2 linked regions of the Luteolibacter yonseiensis genome follow. The main gene of each other region encodes a partner of the protein of the gene in region 2 in a complex. Links are inferred from orthologs where the notes say so. Each region holds a gene or a part of one and is shown on either strand. Other genes may lie near its edges.

Region 1 (5,681 bases), 950 kb from region 2 along the record:
GCGAAATAGTAGCGAATAAGTTGCGGACAGAGATTCCGTTGCCAAATATAGAGCCAGTTGATTTTAGTGCCAATTCCATTTTTGATACCTATAAAAAATTGATGGCCATGAATATTGACTACGAAGGTTATAATGTCGCTATTGTCGCGATGAATACTAAACTTTCATTTATTGGTGCGGCTTTATATGCGCTTCGGAAGCGAAACGTAAGGATGGTGTATTCGGTTCCGAAAGAGTATAATTCGCTCTACTGTAAGGGAGCTGGCGATATCAGCGAATTCGATATTACGGAAATGATCAAAGATGCTAGAACTATAAAAGTGCGGTAGTTGGTGCTCCGTTTTTTTGATTGAAGCTATACATTGATTTATGTGCGCAATAAATTATCAGTTGAAATTAATAATTTATCGATGCTCAAAAATTAGATACGTTGGTGTCCCATCTGCTTCGATTAAGATTTTTTCGTTTCCGATTTTGTGAGCGGTAAGTAGATTTGTTATTTCCGAAGTAAGAGGCATTCTCTGCACTCCCACCACTTTCCCCGGAATGTTCTCCAGCGTTGTCGTGAACGTTTTCCCCTCGCCCGTCGGGCTCCACACCGCCCAGACGATTTTGCCGGCGTCGTTCCGGTATTCCTGAACGCGGAGCTGGGCGGGTTGGTTGGTGATGATTTTCTCGAAGCGGCAGTCGCCGAGGACCTGTTGCAGGTGGGCGAGGGCGTGGAAGGAGGGTTTGGGTTTGAAATGGCGGGTGAGGCCGGCGCTGGCGTGGACGCCGGGTTGGTCGTCGTCGTTGAAAAAATAGACGTAGGCGCGCTGGACGGGCATGGAGGAGAATACGAGGAGGGAACGGACGAGCCATTGGGCCTGCTGGGTGTCGGTGACGCCCTGCCACTTTACGAAGTCGCCGGTAGTGGCGTTCGGCTGGGTGGTGGAGTCGTAGCCGAACTCGGTGATCCAGATGGGTTTGCCGGGTGTGTGGGCGTCCCGCCATTTGCAGAGTTTTTCCACGTCCTGGAGGTAGTTCGGGAGTTTCGGGTCTTCGGGGAAACTCCGCTTCCACGTCGGCCAGCCTTCGAGTTGGGCGTAGGTGTGGACGTTCAGGACATCGAAGAGTTCGGGAAAGGCGGCGACGCAATCGACGGATTTCTCATAGTCACCGCTTTTGCCGGTGGTGAGATTACAGGTGGCGATTTTCAGTTTCGGATCGCCCGCGCGGATGCCGGTGGCCATGGCCTTGAAGATGCGGGTGTAGTCGGCATCGCTCCATTTCCCCGGCTCGTTGCCGATTTCCACGGAGTCCGTGAGCTTGCGGTTTCCGGATGGACCGAACTCCCTGGCGAACGCCTCGCCGTATGCGCGGGCATCCGCATCGATGTCCTTCCAGTCCTCGCGCTTGACGGACTCGAACATCAGGCAGGCGTCGATGTCCCATTTCTTTTCCCGCCACGAGCCATAGACGTGCTGCCAGTCCACGCCGTTTTTCGCGAAAGGGAATTTCGGTAACACGGCGGTTTCCTTGCCTAGATCCCACTCGACGGGATGGTAATCCCGCACCACGCCGGAGACCGGGCGGTAGAGTTCGGGCTTGAACTGAACGGTGTGGCCGTTCAGCCCGATGAAGTCCCGCATCAGCGGGCGATGCCCGTCCGCTGATGCCGCGGTGGCAAGGGAAAGCGCGAGAACTGTGGAGCGAAGCGGACCAGGGAACCACATGGGAGGAATCCAACCGTTTTTCCGCGCCGGAAAGGAGTTAAAAAACGCCGATCCGGTCCGCAATCATCGTCCTCCCGGAAGACTACCCGAAACAGCCGACTCTTGGGGGCGGAGGGATTGCGTGATGGGGGGGGGCTGCGCCGAGGGGGGCTGCATCTGCAGGGTGAGCACGCTGCGGAGGGCGTGTTGCTGGAGGGGGGCCAGAGCGGGGAGAGGAACTTGCAGCGGGGGGAGGAGGTGAACTGCGGGGGAGGCGGGGGAGGGAGTTTGGCTGGCGACCGGAGGAAAATCGTCCAATTGCAGCTCGGAAATTTTGGGAGGACCCTTCAATGGCTGCTGTTTGGTACTATCCTGCTTTTCAGCATTCGAGGGACGGAAGATTTCAAGCCCCATCAGGCTGATGCACACGACCATCCCTGTTAGAAAAAGAGAGACGATAAGCCATCCGACAAACGAGGGAGTTCCGATCAGGTAAACCACCAAGAGCGCGAAAATGCCGCCCCACGCAAGAGCTGAAAGCAGGAGGAGCAGGATGACGTTCGAGCCTAAGTTGGTGAATTTCAACGTGCTCTATCTAGCGGGTTTCGCAATATTATCAATTTTTTCCCGACATACGCGATCGCGTGTGTGTTCTTTTGACCATTGGCGGGTCCGCCAAGGGCGTTATCACCTGCAATATGCGGTGTCCCGGTCCAAGAGCGGGATTTTTCGAGCGAACGGATCGTGTCTCAGAAGAGGATTTTCAGGCTCGAAAAAGTCACACTACCTGCGAGGTTCCGCACGTGGACTTGTTTTCGAAACCCCGGCCTTCCGAGCCGAAATCCCTTTCCGTGACCCAGCTGTTGCGGCGGATGAAAAATCTTCTGGAGGTCCAGATCGGCGAGACCTGGGTGGAGGGCGAGATTTCCAACATGCGGAAGCAGGCAAGCGGGCATTGGTATTTCTCGCTGAAAGACGAGGGCGCGCAGATTTCCTGCGCCATGTTCAACGCGAAGCGGCGGGAAGGAGCGGAGGCGCTGGTGGACGGCGCCAAAGTACGGGTCTTCGCGGAGGCGAGCGTGTATGAGGCGAGGGGACAGTTGCAGATCATCGTCCAGAAAGCGGAGCGCGCGGGGGCGGGGGATCTGCAGGCCCGATTCGAGGCCCTGAAGCGAAAACTTCATGCGGAGGGGCTTTTCGATGCCGACCGCAAGAAGCCGGTTCCGCCATTTCCCAAGACCATCGGACTCGTCACATCCGGCAGCGGCGCGGCGCTTCAGGACATTCTCAATGTGCTCGCACGGCGGGCTCCATGGGTACAGCCGGTGCTTTTTCCTGTGCGGGTGCAGGGCCGGGGGGCTGAGCTGGAAATCGCACAAGCTATTGAGAAAATGGGACGTCCGGAGGCGTTCGGCTATCCACGGTGTGACGTCCTCATCGTAGGGCGGGGCGGCGGCTCGATCGAGGATTTGTGGAATTTCAATGAGGAAGTCGTCGCGCGGGCCATCGCCGCATGTCCGATTCCGGTCATCTCCGCCGTGGGGCATGAGATCGATTTCACGATCGCGGACTTCGTGGCGGATCTCCGGGCTCCGACGCCCAGCGCGGCTGCGGAACTCGCCGTGGCGGATGGCGCGGAGCTGTCGGCCAGGCTCGCGCAGATCCGGCGGCGGATGACGCGGACGGCGCGCGAGCGGTTGGCCGGTGCGCAACTCGCGGTGGAGGCGCTGAAGCGTGGCGCGTTGCAGCGCGATGGCGAGAAACTGCTGCGTGAATCGGTCATGAGGGTGGATTCCGCACGGGGACAGCTTTCACATGGAACCAAACTCTCGTTGGAACGGCTGGCGGTGCGTCTCGGCGAGCTTCGCGCCCGTCACAAGGCATGCCATCCCGCCCGCATTCTGGAACGCCGGATGGATGCGGTGGCGGGGCTGCGCCGACGGTTGGAACGGACGGGCCGGGATATCCCGGTGCAGCGCGCGGAGCGTCTCGACCGGTTGCGCGGCCTCTTGCGCGCTCTGGGACCGGAGTCCGCGTTCCAGCGTGGATTTTCCATCACATTGGCGGCGGACGGAAAAATTGTGACCTCCGCGGCGGCGCTGAAGCCGGGAGAAATGATGCGCACGAAATTTGCCGACGGTGAAACGACCAGTATAGTCACCCCACGATGATCGAACTCGACCTCCTCACCACCCACGCCCACCGCGCTTATCCGATTCTGGCGGGGCTGGTCACCCCGCGCCCCATCGCATGGGTGACGACGCTCAATGAGGACGGCAGTGTGAACGCCGCGCCGTTCTCGTTTTTCAATGTGTTTGGCGACGAGCCACCACTGGTGATTTTCGCACCTGGCGACCGCCCGGACGGCTCGCCGAAGGACACCGCCCGAAACTGCCGCCGGACGGGCGAGTTCGTGGTCAATCTGGTGGACGAATCGCTCGCGGAAGTCATGAACCGCACCTCAGCCACCGTGCCCTATGGGGTGAGCGAGACGAAGCGGGAGAATCTGGAAACCGCGGCCTCTGCATCGGTCGCTCCCCCGCGCATCGCAGCGGCGCCTGCCGCATTGGAATGCAAGTTGCACTCCATCCAGCAGATTGGGGAAAACCGCCTTGTGTTTGGTATCGTCCACCGCGTGCAGGTAAAAGAGGAGTTATTTGATGTAGATACTTTGCGGATACGTGGTGATGTTTTCCATCCCGTGGGGCGGATGTCCGTGCCCAATTGGTATTGTAAAACGAGCGATCTGTTCGAAATGATCCGTCCTCAGTGAGAACAGGTTGATGAATTCAGACTTGAACGTTTGGTTAGACTTGGCTGATATTTCCGTGTATGTCTTGTTGCTCCCGGTGTCAGAACAGAGTTGTGACACCCCGTTGTCCCGGGGCGGATGAAGACATAGGATCACGATGGATGGAACCCTCAGGCACCGCTGCCACGAGCCGATTTTTCTGATGAAAAACGTCGGGCGGAGGATTGTGGATGGCCGGCTCTTTTTGTCAGTCGCCGGCGTTTGGTCGATGATGGGATATGCCAGCGCCCAATCCACGGTTCCATTGCGCATCACCCCCATGGAGCCGGGGTGCTACCTGCTGGACTGGCAGGCACAGGAACAGAAGACCCACATGCTGGAAGGAAGCAGGGACCTGGTTACCTGGAAAGGCATCAGCCGGGTGGTCGAGGGATCGGGAAACGCACGTTCGCTGCTCTTTGAAGGTTCCGAATCCACTTACTTTTTCCGTCTTCGGGAGGGCGCGATCCGTCCGGGTTTCAACGCGGTGGAACTTCCTCCGAACGATGATTATTCCTCAAACGCGCGGTTGTTGCCGTTTGTGGTGAACTTCCTGGGCACCGACTATGGTGCCTGTTATGTGAACAACAATGGCAACATCACCTTCGGTGACAATTTGTCCGTCTTCACTCCCGAAGATCTCCGGACGATCAACGCACAGATTCTGGCCCCGTTTTGGGCGGATGTGGATACCAGGGCGGAGGGTTCCGGAGTCATACACTTTTCAAAAAGCCATGATGCCGCCGGGTTCGTCCAGGAATACGTGGACGGGCACCGGGCTTTCGGGGCGACTTACAGCGAAGTCGGCCACTTCGACCTGCATCCGGACAAACTCAACAGCTTCCAAATCGTCATCATCGAACGGGAGGATACCGGGGCCAGGAACTTCGATGTCGAGTTCAACTACAACAGGATCGAGTGGGAGGCGGGGGATGTGGACGGGGAGGACGGATATGGCGGACTGTCCGCGCGGGCCGGTATCGCAGGCCGCGGACCCAAGCCGGCGAACCAGAAATTCGCGATGGAGGTGGAAGGATCCGGAGTGCCCGGCGCTTTCCTTGACAAGATACGTTCGTCAGGTGCGGAGAACACCGGATCAGGTTTGGTCCATCGGACATGGAATTCGGATGTGCCGGGAAGACTTCGGTTTGAATTCCGGAATGGAGCGCTCTTCGGTGCCATGCGCGTGAACGCGG
Region 2 (4,500 bases):
GTGAAAAAAAATCACAAGCTGGACCGGCTTATCGGGAAATCCCCGGCGATCAAACGCGTTTCCGAACTCATCCAGCAGGTGGCCGCCACCCGGGCCACCGTGCTCATCGAGGGGGAGTCCGGAACGGGCAAGGAAGTGGTGGCGCACACGCTGCACCATCTTTCCGGGCGGCCGGCGGCGAAGCTGGTGATCGTCCACTGTGCCGCCCTCTCGGCCCAGTTGCTGGAAAGTGAGTTGTTCGGGCACGAAAAGGGGGCGTTCACCGGCGCGGCCCAGCGCAGGATCGGGCGGTTCGAGCAAGCGGACGGAGGCACGCTTTTCCTGGATGAGATCGGTGAGATCGATGCGGCGACGCAGGTGAAGCTGCTGCGGGTTCTCTCGGAGCGGACGCTGGAGCGGGTCGGCTCGAATTCACCTATCAAGGTGGACGTGCGGGTGGTGGCGGCGACCAACAAGAATCTCAAGGAACTGGTGGCGAAGGGCGCATTCCGCGAGGATCTCTATTTCCGCCTGAACGTGGTGAAGGTGGAAATGCCTCCCCTGCGGGACCGGCGTGAGGACATCGTCCTGCTGGCAAACAGCTTCCTCCAGGAATTCGCCAAGGAAAACGACCGCCCGGTGAAGCCCCTGACGGACGAGGCGCTGGCCTTGCTGGTCAAATACAACTGGCCGGGCAACGTCCGGGAACTGCGCACCGCCATCGAACACGGCGTGGTGATGAGTAACGATTCCGTCATCGACGTGCGGCATTTGCCGCAGTTCCTGCATTTCCAAGGCCAGGGACTGGTGGAATCCCCGCCGTTGGACAAAATGGCCCTTGATGGAGGGGCGGATTTCAACTTGCATGCGCTCGAAACCAATACGATCCGCTCCGCCCTCTCGCTTGCTGGTGGAAACCGCACGCGCGCCGCGGATCTGCTCGGTGTCAGCCGCAGAACCCTGCAGCGCAAGCTGAAAGAACTCGGTCTCTGAAAACCAGCGACTGCCTATCCCCATTTCTTCATGAGTACCACTTCCTCCCAACTCGACACCGGCATCATCATCCGCCGCAGTCTGTTTCTTCTGTTGTTGTTGATCCTCACGCTGGGAAACCTCTTTGTCCTCTTCCGGGGCTTGAGCACGCCACAAGGCATGGATCAGGCCCAGATCGCCCGGGAAATCGCCCGGGGCAATGGCATCACCACGAAAATGATCCGTCCGGTCGCCTACTACCAGGCCCAGAAGGCGGACGAGGGCAGCGTGCCGATGGTGCATTTTCCCGACACCTACCACTCTCCGCTCAATCCGCTGCTGAACGCCGCCGTGCTGAAAATCATTGGTGCGGACGATGCGAACAAGTGGCAGATGTCCCCCAGCGAGTGGATTTATCCGCTGGACCGGGTGATCGCGGCGGTTTCAGTGCTGTTTTTCCTGATGTCCATCGGGGTGAACTACTTGTTGGTTTCGAGGATATTCGATCCGAAGGTGGCGGGTGTGTGCGCCATCCTGATGCTCTTTTGCGAGACGTTCTGGAATGTTTCGATGAGCGGGCTGCCGCAGATGCTGATGTTGCTGCTGTTCTCATGTGGGATTTATTTCGTATACCGGGCGGTGGAAGCCTCTACGGAGGGACGCATCCCATTCGCGCCCGCTGTCATCGCCGGATTGTTTTTCATGCTGCTGGCGCTGACCCACTGGATGACGGTGTGGATCTCGCTCGGATACATCATCTTCGCGGCGGTTTACTTCCGTCCGCGCGGCTTTGTGGGACTCACGGTCCTGGCGATGATCCTGATCCCGGCCGCCTTGGTGATGGTGAGGAACCAGGACATCTCCGGCTCCCCGTTCGGCACCGCATTCCTGACGCTCTATAACGGTCTTGGCAACGGGACTGAAGGGGCGGTGATGCGGAATTCCGACCTCCAGGCCCAGCCGTTGATTCTTGATGGATTGATCATGAAAATCGTCCGGACCACCTTGCTGCAGACGACGGACATCATTCCATTCCTGGGTGGTATTTTCGTGGCTCCCCTGTTTTTTCTTTCGCTGCTGCACCCGTTCAAGCGGGCGTCCATCGCGAATTTCCGCTGGGTGATCCTGCTGATGTGGGTGTTCGCCACGTTGGGCATGGGATTTTTCGGGATCTCCAAGGACGCTTTGGATCCCAACCAGATGCACCTCCTTTTCGCGCCCATCATGACCGCTTACGGCCTGGCGTTCATCTCCATCCTGTGGAGCCGGCTCGATGTGGTGGCCACCACTCCGATGTTGAAAAACCTGCACCATATCGTGGTGGTCTGCATCTGTGTCCTGCCGCTGGTCGCCTCCTTGCCGAACAAGGTTCAGATCGGCCTTCATTTCCGCGACCGCGGAGGTCACCCGAACTGGCCGCCGTATCTGGCCGGACCTCTGAACAGCAATGAAATGCTGAAAGGGTGGACCACCGAGAAGCAGGTGATCTTTTCCGACCAGCCATGGGCCACCGCATGGTATGCGGATCGGATAAGCATCTGGCTGCCTCCAACCCGCGAGGGATTTGAAAAGCTGGAAAACATCGCCGCCGAACTACAGACACCCGTCGCAGGCATTCTGATTTCCCCGTCATCGCACGGCTCGGGAAGCATCACCGATGTGATGGAAAATTATAAGGACTTCTCCGCGCTCGTGTTGAACGGGCGGGTCGCATCGACCACGAGTTCCTCCATGACCACCCTGGACGGCATCACGATTTACGACAAATCCCGTCGTCTCGAGGGGATCTCCAAACGCTATTCGAAACCAAACTTCCTGTCTTGGCCCGATCTGCTTTTCTATGCGGACAAGCAGATGTCCCAGCCCGTGCAGAAGTAACGACCATGCCCCGCCGCAAATCCACAGAGGAGGAAAACTCCGGCGAACCCACCTTTGAGCAGGCTTTGGGAAGTCTCGAAGCCATTGTCGACGCGATGGAGCATGAGCATCTCCCCCTCGAGGAGTTGGTGGAGCATTATGAAAAAGGTTCCGCCTTGCTCACCCGCTGCGAGGCGATCCTCCAATCCGCCCGTGGACGCATCGAGCTCATCACGCTCCGCAATCAAAGCGAAATTTCTCTGGATGCCGGCCTGAAATCTGCCGAACATCAGGGACTCCTCACCCCGACCGATCCGCCGGAGGATCCCGACGACGATAATGACATCCGCCTCTTCTAAGCCCCCAGCTCTCGGCCCGTTGCTTTCCACCATCCATTCGCCTGCTGATGTCAAACAGCTTGCGGACGACGAGTTGCCGGATCTCGCGGCGGAGATCCGCCATACACTGATCGACTGCCTTTCGAAGACTGGCGGGCACCTTGGACCGAATCTGGGAGTTGTGGAGCTGAGCGTCGCCCTGCACCGGGTGTTTTCCACCCCTCGGGACAAGTTTGTGTTTGATGTTTCCCACCAGGGCTACGTTCACAAGTTGCTGACGGGCAGGGCCGACCGCATCGATACGATCCGCACCTACAAGGGATTGAACGGATTTCTTCTCCGCAGCGAGTCGGAACACGATTCCTACGGCGCGGGCCACGCGGGAACCGCGCTTTCCGCCGCTCTCGGCATGGCCGCCGCCCGTGATCTCGCCGGCGGGGACAATCACATTGTCGCCGTTGCCGGAGATGCCGCCTTCACCTGCGGACCCACGCTTGAGGCGCTCAACAACATTGCGGAAACCACGAAGAAATTCATCGTCGTCCTCAACGACAACGAGTGGTCCATCGACAAGAACGTCGGTGCCATCGCCAGCTATTTCAACGCTCTCCAGACCCACTCCACCTATGCTTCGGTGCGCCGCCAGGCGGCGGATTTCGTGGAAAAGGTCGCGGGAAAGGCCGCCCGCACGCTCGCCCACCGTGTGGAGGAAGGCGCGAAGAACCTGCTCTTCCAGAACGTGCTCTTCGAGAAATTCGGCATGCGCTACTTCGGCCCCATCGACGGCCATGACCTGCCTCTTCTCATCCGGACCTTCGAACATCTCAAGACGTTGAACGAGCCGGTGGTGCTCCACATCATCACGGAAAAGGGACGCGGCTACCAGCCGGCGCTCGACAACCCGGGGAAATTCCACGGCCTCGGAACCTACAAGATCGAGGACGGCTCCACCGACGCCACCACGACCCCGACTTGCTCGGACCTTTTCGGCCGGACGGTCACCGACATGGCGAAGAAGGATCCGAAAATCGTGGCCATCACCGCCGCCATGCCGGGTGGGACCAAGCTGGAGATTTTCAAAAAAGAGCTGCCGGACCGTTATTTCGATGTCGGCATCGCCGAAGAGCACGCGGCGTTGTTCGCCTGCGGCCTGGCGACGGAGGGATTCCGTCCGTTTCTCGCGATCTACTCGACCTTCATGCAGCGCGCCTACGACATGATCGTGCATGACATGGCGCTTCAAGGACTTCCGGTCCGCCTGTGCATGGACCGCGGCGGCTTGTCCGGCGATGACGGCCCTACCCACCACGGACTTTTCGATATCGGTTATCTGCGCCACATTCCCGGCATCATC

The links. The genes of interacting proteins can lie anywhere in the genome.
Region 1: the proteins of xseB (region 2) and xseA are in contact, whole or in part, in a cryo-EM structure (PDB 8TXR), measured with the Escherichia coli proteins. The link is inferred for Luteolibacter yonseiensis from one-to-one orthologs.

Annotation. Positions count from the first base shown.
Region 1 is NZ_JAENIK010000011.1:1,143,575-1,149,255, forward strand. The notes cover bases 1,758-4,628. They hold xseA (exodeoxyribonuclease VII large subunit), read left to right. Parts: upstream 1,758-2,392; coding sequence 2,393-3,865; downstream 3,866-4,628. Other genes in these bases: JIN84_RS14580 (flavin reductase family protein), read left to right, coding at 3,862-4,467. Outside these bases: JIN84_RS14565 (hypothetical protein), read left to right, coding at 1-329; JIN84_RS14570 (cellulase family glycosylhydrolase), read right to left, coding at 405-1,715; JIN84_RS14585 (nidogen-like domain-containing protein), read left to right, coding at 4,649-5,681. UniProt on the Escherichia coli protein: Bidirectionally degrades single-stranded DNA into large acid-insoluble oligonucleotides, which are then degraded further into small acid-soluble oligonucleotides.
Region 2 is NZ_JAENIK010000011.1:189,680-194,179, forward strand. What follows is about bases 1,568-4,500. They hold xseB (exodeoxyribonuclease VII small subunit), read left to right. Parts: upstream 1,568-2,834; coding sequence 2,835-3,167; downstream 3,168-4,500. Other genes in these bases: JIN84_RS10525 (hypothetical protein), read left to right, coding at 1,568-2,829; dxs (1-deoxy-D-xylulose-5-phosphate synthase), read left to right, coding at 3,148-4,500. In the rest of the region: JIN84_RS10520 (sigma-54-dependent transcriptional regulator), read left to right, coding at 1-972; more of JIN84_RS10525, read left to right, coding at 1,003-1,567. UniProt on the Escherichia coli protein: Bidirectionally degrades single-stranded DNA into large acid-insoluble oligonucleotides, which are then degraded further into small acid-soluble oligonucleotides.